DNA from 2 places in the Chryseobacterium tructae genome. Region 2 is predicted to be linked to the other one. Evidence: riboswitches for the same ligand, from Rfam matches in the RefSeq annotation. Region 2 holds a riboswitch; the other holds the start of a gene.
The links. A riboswitch is a leader RNA that binds a small molecule or an ion and turns the genes downstream of it on or off. The one in region 2 is predicted to bind thiamine pyrophosphate.
Positions count from the first base shown of each region.

Region 1: linked by a shared signal. The riboswitch ahead of thiS (sulfur carrier protein ThiS) and the one ahead of thiM (hydroxyethylthiazole kinase) in region 2 are both predicted to bind thiamine pyrophosphate.

Region 1 covers NZ_JAUFQR010000001.1:148,946-156,167, forward strand. Annotated here, with positions in the region: gene QWZ06_RS00705 (heavy metal translocating P-type ATPase) at 1-331, opposite strand, end outside; gene QWZ06_RS00710 (Crp/Fnr family transcriptional regulator) at 421-1,134, shown strand; gene panB (3-methyl-2-oxobutanoate hydroxymethyltransferase) at 1,198-2,013, shown strand; gene QWZ06_RS00720 (hypothetical protein) at 2,023-2,346, shown strand; gene QWZ06_RS00725 (RluA family pseudouridine synthase) at 2,352-3,032, shown strand; gene QWZ06_RS00730 (hypothetical protein) at 3,043-3,855, shown strand; TPP riboswitch at 3,957-4,052, shown strand; gene thiS (sulfur carrier protein ThiS) at 4,110-4,316, shown strand; partial or broken gene thiC (phosphomethylpyrimidine synthase ThiC) at 4,425-6,151, shown strand; gene QWZ06_RS00745 (thiamine phosphate synthase) at 6,148-6,735, shown strand; gene QWZ06_RS00750 (thiamine phosphate synthase) at 6,859-7,222, shown strand, end outside.
Region 2 covers NZ_JAUFQR010000001.1:4,259,155-4,266,376, forward strand. Annotated here, with positions in the region: partial or broken gene QWZ06_RS21110 (HipA family kinase) at 1-743, shown strand, start outside; gene QWZ06_RS21115 (DUF3037 domain-containing protein) at 730-1,113, shown strand; gene QWZ06_RS21120 (alpha/beta hydrolase) at 1,135-1,731, shown strand; gene QWZ06_RS21125 (prolyl oligopeptidase family serine peptidase) at 1,740-2,162, shown strand; TPP riboswitch at 2,356-2,448, shown strand; gene thiM (hydroxyethylthiazole kinase) at 2,509-3,306, shown strand; gene thiE (thiamine phosphate synthase) at 3,303-3,938, shown strand; gene thiD (bifunctional hydroxymethylpyrimidine kinase/phosphomethylpyrimidine kinase) at 3,935-4,768, shown strand; gene tenA (thiaminase II) at 4,755-5,405, shown strand; gene QWZ06_RS21150 (TonB-dependent receptor plug domain-containing protein) at 5,543-7,222, opposite strand, start outside.

The sequences.
Region 1 (7,222 bases), 4.1 Mb from region 2:
AAGGATTTAAAGTATGGAGGCTTTCCAATAACCAGATGCATGAAGAGCAGTGGATCACCGGAATTTTGAATGTGACAAGACTGGTGTTTCCTTCAGAGAAATCTGTAACTTTTTCGAAAATTTCAGGAGTGTCTAGATAGGCAAACTGGGTAGAGCTCTCATCACTTGGACGAATTCCTGCCCCTTTATTAAGTTCATAGAAATTACTTAAATTATTTGTATTTAGAATTTCATAAACAGACTTACAGCCATTGCAACAGAAAGTCTTTTCGTCAAACAAAATTCTCTCTTTTTCTATACCTTGACCACAATGAAAACAGTTCTCGCTCACCTCCCTAAATTATTGAACTACAAAATTATAACAATTTTTTTTGTTTATCGAGTTAAAAAGTTCTATTTTTGTGATAAATATCATATAAAATGCCGCAGGAACAACAGATAGCAATTGAAGAGAGGTTCGCCAGAGTTTTTAGTGATAAATCATTTAAGGAAAGACTTTCTAGCGCAGATTTTGAAAAATATATTAACGGTAAAAAAAGATTGAGTTTTCAGAAACACGATACTATTTTCGAGGATGGAGAAACACCAAAAGGAGTGTTCGTTCTTGAAAAAGGAGCCGCTAAACTTTCGAAGTCGGGAGCATTTGGGAAAGACCAGATTTTAAGATTTATCAAAGAAGGGGATATTATCGGCTATCGTTCTTTGCTTTGCGGGGAAAATTTCCAAGCCAAAGCAGAAGCCATGACAGACATTGAGTGTGTTTTCTTACCAGCTGATATCTTTATGTATCTTCTGGAGGTAGATCCGCAATTGTCTTTCGTAATGCTTCAAAAAATTTCTTACGAATTAGGAGAATCTTCCAATACCATTACGTTCCTTGCCCAGAAAACGGTGCGAGAAAGGTTGGCAGAAATATTGCTGCTTTTGGAACAGAAATTAGGGGTAGATCCTGAAGGGTTTATTAAAATTTCTTTAACAAGAGAAGAAATTGCCAACATTATTGGTACAGCCACTGAAAGTGCTATCCGTTTAATCTCAGAATTTAAACAAGATAGTCTGATAGAGGTTGATGGACGAAACATTAAGATTCTAAATCACGACAAACTCATGAAACTCGGTCACGTAGTTTTATAAAAATCATAAAAACTTAAGTCGGCTAAATGGCCGACTTTTTAACTTTTAAAAAATAGATAAATTATGTCTGTTCACTCTGAAATTAAAAAAGTTACGACTGAAACCTTGCGTAAAATGAAATTCGACAAGGAAAAAATAACAATGCTTACTGCTTATGATTTTACCACCGCAAAGATGGTAGATGCAGGTGGAGTGGATGCTATTTTGATTGGAGACTCTGCAGCAAATGTAATGGCAGGTTTTGAAACTACATTACCTATTACACTAGACCAAATGATCTATCACGCTCAAAGTGTGGTAAGAGGTACTGACAGGGCTTTGGTGGTAGCAGATTTACCATTCGGAACGTATCAGAGTAATCCTGAGAAAGCATTGGAATCGGCTGTAAGAATGATGAAAGAAGGCGGTGCTCATGCTGTGAAAATTGAAGGTGGAAAAGAGATTTCAAAATCTATTAAAAAAATTATTAATGCTGGAATTCCTGTCATGGGACATTTAGGATTAACTCCACAGTCAATTTATAAATTTGGAACGTATAAAGTAAGAGCAAAAGAAGAAGCAGAAGCAGAAAAATTAATTGCTGATGCCCAGCTTTTAGAAGAATTAGGCTGCTTTTCTGTAGTATTGGAAAAAATTCCTGCAGAGCTAGCTAAAAAAGTGACTGAAAGTATTTCTATTCCAACCATTGGAATTGGAGCTGGAGCAGACTGTGATGGTCAGGTCTTGGTATATCACGATATGGTAGGGATGAACAAAGGGTTCAGTCCGAAGTTTTTAAGAAGATATCTTGATCTTTATACAGAAATTACTGGAGCAGTATCTCAATATGTAAAAGATGTGAAGAGCGTAGAGTTCCCTAACCAAAACGAAAGTTATTAAAATTAATTCATGCAAAATCAACAACAATCTATTCAGGGAATATTATCTATTGCAGCATTGATTTGCTTAGCCATTGGCTGGTTCAATTTATTTTCACCTGATATCAATCATTTGCTTTCCAGAAAGGTTTTCTATATTTTGATAGGAGCAAGTTTCTTTATTCAGGCGCCTATGCTGACTAATAAAAACTTTATGTATGCGATGTATGCAGCGGCGGGAGTTTGTGTAATTGGTGCATTTTTACCGGATAGTTCAGGTTTGGCAATGCTTAAAACGATTGGTCTTTTGGCGGGGATTATTCTTTCAATGTCAAATAGAAACAGAAACAGGTAGACTGAATAATGAAGGAACAGATTGTATATGAAGACAACCATCTTCTGGTAGTGAACAAAAAGGTCGGCCAGCTTGTACAGGGCGATAAGACTGGTGATGAATCACTATTGGAATCTATAAAGAACTTTATTAAAATAAGAGATGCTAAGCCGGGAAATGTTTTTCTCGGCTTGGTTCATCGTATAGACCGCCCTACTTCCGGTTTGGTAATTTATGCTAAAACCTCAAAAGCTCTTTCTCGTCTTACTCAAATGGTAAAGAATAGAGAAGTGAAGAAAACATATTGGGCGGTTGTAGGAAAAGAAATGATTCCTCAAAGTCAGAGATTGGTTCATTATTTAAAGAAGAACGAAAAGAACAATAAGGCCGTTGTTTTTCCAAAGGCAACGGAAGGTGCCAAGGAAGCTATTTTGACTTATCATGTGATCAAAACTTTGGATAATTATCTACTTCTTGAAATAGATCTTGAAACAGGAAGACATCATCAGATCAGAGCACAACTGTCTAAAACAGGAGTACCAATTAAAGGAGACTTGAAATATGGCTCTCCTCGTTCCAATCCCGATGGAGGAATTAATCTTCATGCAAGGAAATTGGAGTTTATTCATCCTGTTACCAAGGAAAAAATTGAAATTATAGCCCCTGTTCCGCAGAATGATGCGGTTTGGAGAGCTTGTGAAGAATAAAAAAAACTAAATGACCTTGAAACTAAAATTATTTTTTTTAGCCACATTGTTGGTTTTTATATCTTGCTCCAGTAGTAATGATGAAATTGAGATGGAGAAAGAGGTTGTGATAGGAAATGTAAGTAAATTATCATACTACTTTCCTGGGATGTCTCCAACTACAGAGTACATGGATCCTAACTACTATTTTGAATATGATGCACAAAATAGAGTAGTTAGAAAAAATGGGGGAAAAATAAAATTGCCTAAAGAAACAGAGTATACTGAGGCTTTTTCAAATAAAGCTTATACAATCGTTACTTATAATGGGAATTTGATCACTACATCTGCCTATATTTCAAATTCAAACGGTGAAATATTCTCAGGGAAAAAAGTTTTTGAACTTGATAATCAACAAAGAATAGCAAAATGTTTGGTATTTATTGTTGAGAGTATAGTTGAGAAAGAGTTAATTTATCAATATCAGGCTAATAAACTAGTGGCTATAGTGACACAATATCCTAATGGTGATTTAAATTATAAAAATGTTGATAGGTTTACTTACTATAGTGATGGAAATTTAAAGGGTATAAAAACTGTAACTATGCAGAATAATGTTGATCTTGTCACAAGACAGGAAATAGAATTTAGTAATTATGACAAAGCTCCCAATCCGTTTAAAAAGCTAAATATTTTTGACGAACATTTTCACCTATCATTGTCTAAAAACAATCCTCAAAAGAAAATTACTTTAGAATATGTTGGTGGTGAACTGGCGTCTAAGCAGGAAGTATGGTGGACTAATCAATACAATGCTGATGGTACACTAAAGCTTTTTTATTAAAATATTTATTTTAAAAACATATGAAAACCGACTCGATAGAGTCGGTTTTTTTTATGGTAAAATTTGATTTTGCCCATTCTCAAAAAAATAACTAACTTCGTCCCACACTTTAGGGGTGTCTGTTTTTACAGACTGAGACTTTACCCTTTGAACCTGATCTGGATCATACCAGCGTAGGGAAAAGTAGATGACTTTTGCTGTACATTCTATTGTACAATAATAGCCATTCCTAAAGTATATTTAAATCATTAGGAATGGAACTTATAATCAACCACACCCGAAAAACATTTGATGTACTTCCTGAAAACCTGGAAGCATTATTGGCTATGGAATTACCAGAAAAAAAGAAAGGAATTGCCGTAGCCCTCAACAATCGAATTATTCCGCTGTCTGTCTGGGCGGAAACTCCTCTTAACGATCAGGATTCAATTTTAATCATTACTGCCACTCAGGGCGGATAATTCTCATATTTAATACCAATATTTATGGCTCACCCTATTACATGTTCGCCATTTCCGAACTCAAAGAAAATTTATGTTGAAGGAAAAATTCATCCAATCAGCATAGCGATGCGCGAAATACAGCTTAGTCCCACCAAGCTTAGCAATGGAAATTTTGAAGAAAATGCTCCGGTAACCATTTATGATACTTCTGGCCCTTATACGGATGAAAATGCTTCAATCGATATTCAAAAGGGGCTTCCAAGAATAAGAGAGCAATGGATTCTGGATAGAGAAGATGTTACTATTTTGGAAGGAATTACATCAGAATACGGAAAAGCCCGTTTGGCAGATCCTAAAATTGATGAATTGCGTTTTTCTTACGATCATCAACCAAAAGTTGCTCAGGAAGGAAAAGAACTCACTCAGCTTTATTACGCAAAAGAGGGAATTATTACTCCTGAAATGGAATATGTTGCTATCAGAGAGAACCAAAAAATAGAACAACTTGCAACGGTACCCAAAGAAATGGCATGCCAGCATATTGGAAACAGCTTTGGTGCGAATACTCCCAAAAGTAAAATCACTCCGGAGTTTGTAAGAGATGAAATTGCAGCCGGAAGAGCTATTATTCCAAATAATATCAATCACCCGGAAAGTGAACCAATGATTATCGGGCGAAATTTTTTAGTGAAAATCAATGCTAATATCGGAAATAGTGCTGTGTCTTCAAGTATTGAAGAAGAAGTGGAAAAAGCGGTTTGGGCTTGTCGTTGGGGTGCCGATACGATCATGGATTTATCTACAGGAAAGAATATCCATGAAACAAGAGAATGGATTATCAGAAACAGCCCGGTTCCTATTGGTACCGTTCCTATCTATCAGGCATTGGAGAAAGTAAAAGGAGTACCGGAAGATCTGACATGGGAAGTTTTTAAAGATACATTGATCGAACAGGCAGAGCAGGGAGTTTCCTATTTTACCATCCATGCGGGAGTTTTATTAAGATATATTCACCTGACAGCAAAGAGAGTTACAGGAATTGTGTCGAGAGGAGGATCTATTATGGCAAAATGGTGCCTTTATCATCATAAAGAAAACTTCTTATATACTCATTTTGAGGAGATTTGTGAGATCATGAAGAAGTATGATGTCGCTTTCTCTCTGGGAGACGGTCTACGTCCTGGGTCTATAGCCGATGCTAATGATGCTGCTCAATTTGCAGAACTGGAAACTTTAGGTGAACTAACAAAAATTGCCTGGAAGCATAACGTGCAAGTGATGATTGAAGGGCCAGGACACGTTCCGATGCACATGATCAAAGAAAACATGGAGAAACAATTAGAAGTATGTCATGAGGCACCTTTTTATACTTTGGGGCCTTTGACTACAGATATTGCACCAGGTTATGACCACATTACTTCGGGTATTGGTGCTGCTATGATCGGATGGTTCGGATGTGCAATGCTTTGTTATGTGACGCCGAAGGAACATTTAGGTCTTCCTAACAAAGAGGATGTAAAAGTAGGAGTTATTACCTACAAATTGGCCGCTCATGCTGCTGATCTGGCAAAAGGGCATCCGGGGGCACAATATAGAGATAATGCATTGAGTAAAGCGAGATTCGAATTCAGATGGGAAGATCAGTTCAATCTTCATTAGATCCGGACACGGCGAGATCTTATCACGATGAAACACTTCCTGCTGACGGAGCTAAAATTGCACATTTCTGTTCTATGTGCGGCCCCAAATTTTGCTCTATGAAGATTACACAGGAAATCCGTGAGTCTGCAGAGAAAGGGATGTTGGACAAGTCGCAGGAATTTATTGAAAAAGGAAAGGAAATTTATATATGATTCTCGTCATCACTCCTGAAGCCATAATTTCAAATGAATCAGAAATAATCAATCAAATGTTTTGTGAGGGGTTGGATCTGCTTCATATTAGGAAACCGTGGATCAGCAGAGAAGAAATGACTCACTTTATTAGCCTTATCGATACATCGTTTTATGCTCAACTGGTTCTGCATAGTCATTATGATCTCGGAAAGGAGTATGACATCTCCAGATTTCACTTTAGAGAAGAAGATCGAAAGGCGGAAAAATATAAATCTTTTATGAATGGGAATATAATTTCAACCTCTGTTCATGATATTATGACTTATAATGCTTTAGAAAAAGAGTGGGAATATGCTTTCATAAGCCCATTTTTTCCAAGTATTTCGAAAAAAGGATATGGAATTGGATCAACAGTTAAAGAAAGTTTGAAGCAAAGAGATAATCCTGATGTAAAACTAATAGCCTTAGGAGGAATTGATTCCAGCCGGATTCAGGAATCTGTTGCTCTTGGAGTAGATGGTGTGGCTTTACTAGGCGCAATTTGGGAGAGTGATGAGCCTTTAGATGTTTTAAAAAGATGCAGGAAGAGTACCCTTATATAATCACTACTCCTGGAAAACTGGCAAAAGATAAAAAATTTTAAAAAAGCGTCTAAAAATGGAAGCTATATAACGAACAATTTTTAAAAGGTAATCCCCTTTATTGGGAACATATTCATAGTCCATATGGAAAAATTACAATACATCTCACAAGGCATGACAAGACAAGAGCAGGAGCATAACGTCCGAAAAGCTCTTGATAATGGGATACAATGGGTACAGATTCGTTGGAAAAATGCCCCTGAAAACGAATTGACCAGCCTTTGTGAAACTGTAAAGCAGCTTTGTTCAGAGTATCAATCAATCTGTATCATCAATGATCATGTTCAGCTGGTGAAAACAATAGATGCTGATGGAGTTCACTTAGGACTAAGCGACGGCTCTACTGAAGAAGCAAGACTTATTTTAGATAAAAATAAAATTATTGGTGGAACCGCCAATACCATTTCAGATGTTCTCCAGAGGATGAAGGAGTCATGTGATTATATTG
Region 2 (7,222 bases):
CGTTATATTCTGCCATTGAGAGAGGGAGGTTCTCTTCCCGCTCTGGCAGAAGCTGATGATGATTTTAAATATGTCTTAAAATTCCGTGGCGCAGGTCATGGAGTTAAGATGTTGATCTCTGAATTTATAGGTGGAAAGATTACAGAAGCTATGGGATTAAAGATTCCTGAACTTGTATTGATTAATCTTGACGCAGATTTTGGCAGAACGGAAGCTGATGAAGAAATACAGGATCTATTAAAATCTTCTGAAGGTTTAAATCTTGGTTTACATTATTTATCCGGTTCTATTACTTATGATCCGAGTGTAAAAGTTGATCCTCTTTTAGCTTCAAAAATAGTATGGCTGGATGCTTTTATTACCAATATTGACCGTACGTTCAAAAATACCAATATGCTGATGTGGCATAAAGAGCTTTGGATCATTGATAATGGAGCATCATTTTATTTTCACCACTCATGGCAAAATTTTGACGCTGCGGCAAAAACGCCATTCAAGTATGTGAAAGACCATGTTCTTCTTCCCAAAGCTAACAAGCTGGATGAAGCGGATAAGTTCGCTCATGAAGTATTGAATGAAACTCTTTCAGGGAAATTGTGAACGCGATTCCTGAAGACTGGTTACACTGGAATGATGCTGATGAAACTCCTGATGAGATCCGTGAAATTTATTTCCAGTTCCTGAAGACCCGATTCGAAAATTCTCAAATCTTTTTAAACGAAGCTAAAAATGCAAGAGGATAAAATATACGAATACGCGGTAATACGCTTAGTACCAAAAGTTGAGAGAGAAGAATTTTTCAATATCGGACTGGTCATGTTTTCTAAAAAGGAAAAATTTATCAAAATAGAGTTTTATTTATGTCCTGATAAATTCAAACTTATGCACAGTAAACTGGATTATGATGATATCATTCAAAATCTGGAAAGCTTCCAAAAAATAGCGAATGGTGAAAAAGATGGTGGTCCTATTGCTCTGCTTGATATTCCTGAGCGTTTCCGTTGGCTTACTGCTGTAAGAAGTGCTGTTGTACAAACTTCCCGACCTCATCCCGGAAAATCTAAGGATCTGAATACTACTTTTGGTAAACTTTTTGAGGAGTTAGTAAAATAAGATTCCCTCAAAAAAAATAGTATGAAATTATTTAACTCCATATCAACGAACAGGTTTTTTAGAAGCCTGTTTTTTATTGTATTATTAAGTTCTTCCCAGATCGCTTTTTCTCAATCATTTTCTCAATCTCCTGAGAAAGTGAAGCGGGTAAAAAGCACGCTCCTGCCGGAAATAGCAACAGTAACTGAGAATATTGTCTATAAAACAGGTAAAAAAGGAGACTCTCTTGCTTTGGATTTGTATACACCCAAAAATTCCTCTGGTAAACTTCCTGTATTAATCTATGTTCACGGAGGCGGATGGATAGAAGGAAATAAAACCGTGCACGCCGACGATTATCTTGAAAATACTATCGTTAAACTTATGGCGAAGCAATATGCTGTGATCACTATCAATTATACTCTTCTGAATGACAGCACCCACTTTCCTCTCCCATTGGAAGATACCAAAGATGCAATACGATGGGTAAGAAAGAATGCTGAAAAATATAACTTCGACACCAGCAATATAGGTCTCTTCGGTGCATCAGCCGGAGCACACTTATCTCTAGTAGCCGCCTATACTCCAGATGATACATTCAAAGGAAGCCCTGATCTTTCATCTTATTCAGCAAAGTAAATTATGTAGTGGATCATTACGGGCCTGTTGACCTCAACAAACTTTTCCATACCAGACTGGGAACCATTCCGGTGGCTTTGGTCGGAATGGTTTCAAAAAAGATTGTAAACTTACAGCAAGGGTTGGTAAAAGGAATCTCAGGGTATGATTTGAAAAAAGATCAGGACAGAGCTATTGATTATCTAAAAACCATCTCTCCATCAACGTATACTAAAACAGGTGTTCCAACTTTAATTGTTCAGGGAAACAAAGATAAAATTGTTCCGTTAAGTCAATCTAAAAAATTATACAGAAAGCTTAAGCGAGCAAAAGTAGATACCTCATTAATTATCATTGATAATGGAGTACATAGTTTTTCTACAACCGATAAAGCAGCCCTTGATAAAATGGTAGATCAAACAGTGGATTTTATCGTTTCTCAGAAAAAATAAAACACTACATCTGATCTACCCAAATAGTTCCAACTCCCAAGATCAGAAATACGATAAAAATAAAACAACAGTTTCACTCTGAAAGAAACTGCATGATTCGTCCTTCGCACGGGTAAAAGGGCTGGTAGAGAGATAATATGCTTTGTAAAATCTGTAAAAGGTTTTTGCTTCCTCTGATAATTTTTATACATTTGTTTTGCTTTAGGGGTATTCTGAAAAGAATTGAGAGAGTCCCTTTGAACCTGATACGGCTTACACCGACGTAGGGAAAAGCAAAATGACACGACACCTCTTGTCTTTTGTTTCGGATTTTTTCCTAAAGCTATTTTTATCTTTAATCATAACAATGGAAAAAAATCTTTGGGAACAAGTTTTACTTGTACGACAAAAGTCTCCTCTTGTTCATAATATAGCCAATTATGTAGTGATGAACAATACCGCCAATGCACTTTTGGCTGTAGGAGCTTCTCCGATTATGGCGCATGCACGCTCTGAAATCAAAGAAATGATCAATATTGCCCATTCATTGGTGATTAATATTGGTACTCTTGATGAATACTGGGCTGAATCTATGATGATGGCTGCTGAGACTGCAGATACTCTTCATAAACCATGGGTCTTGGATCCGGTAGGTGCAGGAGCCACTTCTTTTCGTGATCAAATATTACACAAACTTTTACAATTTCATCCAACCGTGATCAGAGGTAATGCGTCTGAGATTATTGCGTTGGCTAAAACCAATACAACAGTAACCAAAGGCGTAGACAGCACAGCAGAAAGCAATGACGCTGTTGAAGCTGCACAAATCCTGGTTAATCAATACAACACGATTGTATGTATTTCGGGGGAAACGGATATTATCCTAAGTAAAAATCAATCGATACACATCAAAAACGGGCATATTCTTATGACCAAAGTAACAGGTCTGGGATGTTCTGCTACAGCATTAATTGGTGCATTCATCGGAGTTATAGAAGACAAAGTATCCGGAACAGCTGCTGCTATGGCATTATTGGGGATCGCAGGTGAACTGGCTGTTCTTGAAAGTAAAGGCCCCGGCAGTCTTCAAGTCAACTTGATTGATAAGCTCTACAATATTACCGAAGAAGAATTTACAAGCTATTTAAAAATAGAAAGATCATGAGTAACATTACTTTCCCTTACTCATTATACCTGGTGATTTCTGAAGCAGATTGTATGGGGAAAAACTTTCTGGAAGTTGCAGAACAGGCCATATTAGGTGGTGTAGATATTATACAGCTTCGCGAAAAAAAAGACAGCACCGAAGTATTTCTTCAAAAAGCCCTACAACTTATTGAAATTACCAATAAATATAATATTCCGCTTATTATCAACGATAATATCATCGTTACCGAAAAAACCAATTCAGCAGGAATACATGTTGGCAATAGTGATGCAACACCTCAGGATCTTAGACAACGACCTCTAATCGGGAATAAAATAATTGGGTATTCTATAGAGCACCTGACCCAGCTTGACAATGAACAAACTTCAGTAGCTGACTACCTGGGAATAAGTCCTGTTTTTAAAACAAAAACCAAAACAGATACTATTACCGAATGGGGACTAGAAGGGATTACCCAAATCAGGAAACTTACGAAAAAGCCTTTGGTTGCAATAGGTAATATTCACCTGGACAATGCAAAAGCAGTCATCAATGCCGGAGCTGATTGTCTCGCAGTAGTTTCCGCAATATGTAGTGCTGCTGATCCTCAAAAAGCGGCTTATGAATTAAAAAATGAAATTGTAAAATGAAAAAATACAAATACCCTTCAGTATTAACTATTGCAGGTTTCGATGGAAGCGGTGGTGCCGGTATTCAGGCAGATATTAAAACAGCCTCTGCTTTAGGTTGTTTTTCCACATCCGTATTAACAGCTTTACCTGTACAAAACACCCAGGGAGTACGAAAAATATATCCTATTCCTGTAGAAGCAGTTGCTGATCAGATCAAAGCGATTCTGGATGATATTGTTCCTGATGCTATTAAAATTGGAATGGTTCATACTCCTCAACTTGTAGAAACCATTGTTTCCACATTAGCGGAATATCCTAAAATACCTATTGTCTTTGATCCTGTAATGGTTGCTACCAGCGGACATCGTTTGATTGAAGAGGAAACTATTACAGCGCTCACAGAAATATTATTTCCCATTGCTGATGTTATTACTCCCAATATGGATGAAGCTGCAATCCTAGCAGATATGAAAGTCGAAACGCTGGAAGATTTATATACTGCCGGCACCAGAATCAAAAAACTGGGCTGTAAAACGATTCTTCTTAAAGGTGGCCATCAGGAAGCCTCAACCATCACTTCTCTATTTTATGATGAAAATGAGAATTTCCATTCTTTTGAAACACAGAAGTTTAACACCAATAACACCCATGGTTCAGGCTGCACCCTTTCCTCTGCTATTGCTGCCTACATTGCTCAGGGCAAAACCCTTTATGAAGCCGTTTCTCTTGGACAACTATATATCTATCAGGCTATAGAAAACGGAATAGATGTACAAACAGGCCATGGAAACGGTCCACTGAATCACTTTTTTAATCCTCAAAAACTTATCAAAAATGAAATGGTCTGAATCAACCTGGAATGATATACAAGAATGCTATCAATCTATTCTGAATATGCCTTTTATCAAAGAATTATCAGAAGGTAGTTTACCACAGGATAAATTCCGTTTTTATATGGCTCAGGATTCTTTATATCTGGAGCATTTTGGAAGAACTCTTTCTCTTATTGCAACAAAGATACCTGATCTTCAGGATGTACTTACCTTTATGCGTTTTGCAGAAAATACAATTGTTGTAGAAAATGCCCTTCACGAATCATACTTCAAAGACTTTGGGCTCACTGATAAGGGTATTTTACAACCAGCATGCCATCATTATATTCACTTTTTAAGAAGTACTGCAGCGCTGGAATCTGTAGAAATTGCGGTGGCGGCAGTTCTCCCTTGCTTCTGGATCTATCGTGAGGTAGGAAATTATATTTATGAGATTCAAAATACAGTAAACAATCCGTATGAAAAATGGATCGCCACCTATGCCGGAGAGGAATTTTCAGCAGCAGTGGATCAGGCAATTGCCATCTGTGATAAAATAGCCGAAAAAAGCACTGAAGAAACCCGAAAAAAAATGACAGAAGCCTTTATTACCGCATCCAGAATGGAATATCATTTCTGGGAAGCAGCCTATGATTTGAAAGTCTGGAAGTAGGAAAACTGGAGAATGGAACCTATTGAAGTCCTACCGGTATTTTGGTATTATTTTATAAATAATTCAGAAGTTAGTATTGATTATAATAAAAAACGGAACCTAAAAGTGGTTCCGTTTTTATTGAATTTCAGTATTGATTAAAAATTGAAATTAAGCCTTGTGAAAACATACCTTCCGTTTTGTCCAAACTGTGAAGTGGAACGAGAGTAAATAAATTGATCGTTATTACTTGATGCCGGTAAATTTTTAGTTGGATAAATATCAAACAGGTTGTTTACTCCTAAAGTTAATCCTACATTCTTTGTAAACTGATAGGCTGCTGAAATATCAGTAATGATTTTATCACCGATTGTTTGGTGCTCATCAAATCCAATGATTCCATCTCCGTTCGCATCAAGAACATCTGCGCCGGTCACTTTTCCGAAATAGGTATTTCTAAGATAGAAAGTAGCTCCCTTCCATGTCAAAGTATGTGATAAACTTGCTTTTACTCTTGGTACCGCTTCTTCCAGATATACTCTTGATTTTTCAGAGAAATATACTTTTTCAAGATTCGGAGATTTTAACAATCCTGCAGAGTGAATTTCTCCTACCTGTCTCGTTTGATTCAGGTTGATGGCAAAACTATTATCTAGTTTTACACCTGAAAATCTAGCATTATGAGCAATCACAATATCCAAACCTTTTGTTTCCGTATCGATGGCATTGGTGAAAAACTGAGCCGCATTTACATTTAGCTTATCAAACTCTATTTGAGCTTCCGTAGGAACATCTTTTCTTAAGAACTGATCGGTCAGAATGATTCTGTTATCAATTTTAGTGAAATATCCGTCGGCCGTGAATGTTAAGTTAACAGATGGAATTTTATACGTAAATCCTACACTTGCAGATTTTGAAGTTTCCTGTTTCAGCTTTGGAATATTTAATTGTCCTGCCAATCGGGAATCATTGCTGTATGTTCCCACTTCAAGAAGCTGCCCGCCAGTAAATAAGGTAGACGTTACATTATAATAAATCTGGTGAATAGATGGAGCTCTGAATCCTGTAGAACCTGCAAATCTCACATTGAAATTAGGAGCTACTTTAATTCTTGAAGCTAGTTTATAGTTAAATGTAGATCCAAAATCAGAATAGTTTTCATATCTAGCTGCTGCATCTACCAAAAGCCAGTCCGTAAAGTTAAGCTCTACATCTGCATAAGCGGCTAGCGACTGCCTGTTCTTATTCACTGCATTTTCAGGCTTAAATCCACTGAAGACTTGTGAGCCTCCCGGAAGAGCCTGTCCAAAGAAATCGGTTGGTCTTTTGGTTGTATTGTTCCAAGGGTTTCCCAAAACATCATATACTGTATAAGAGGCTTCTTCCCCTGCTGTCATTTTAAAGTTTTCGAAACGGTGTTCGCCACCAAATGCCACATTCAGTCCTTCCAATACATCATATTTTTTTGAAAAATCTAGATTGATGGTATTTTGGGTAAACCTTAATCCTCCTGCATCAAACTCATTCGGAGAAGCAAATCTTAAAGAAGTGTTTCCCGTATTTCTGATATTGTATGTAAAGGAGTTTTGCCCGAAAGTATTACTGAAATCAATATTCCAGCCCTCCCATTTTCCTTTGATTCCTGCAGCCAGGGAAATATCCTGAATATCAGTTCCTATCTGTGGTAGGTAACCATTAGGATACAACCCTGTAAAAGTTCTGTTTTCTCTTGGTCTTCTGTAGAATCCTCCGGAAACACCATGTCTTAAACTATATCCGCCAAAAGTATATACCTTCCAGTTCTCACTTACAGGAACCTCAGCATTAATGAAAAGCTG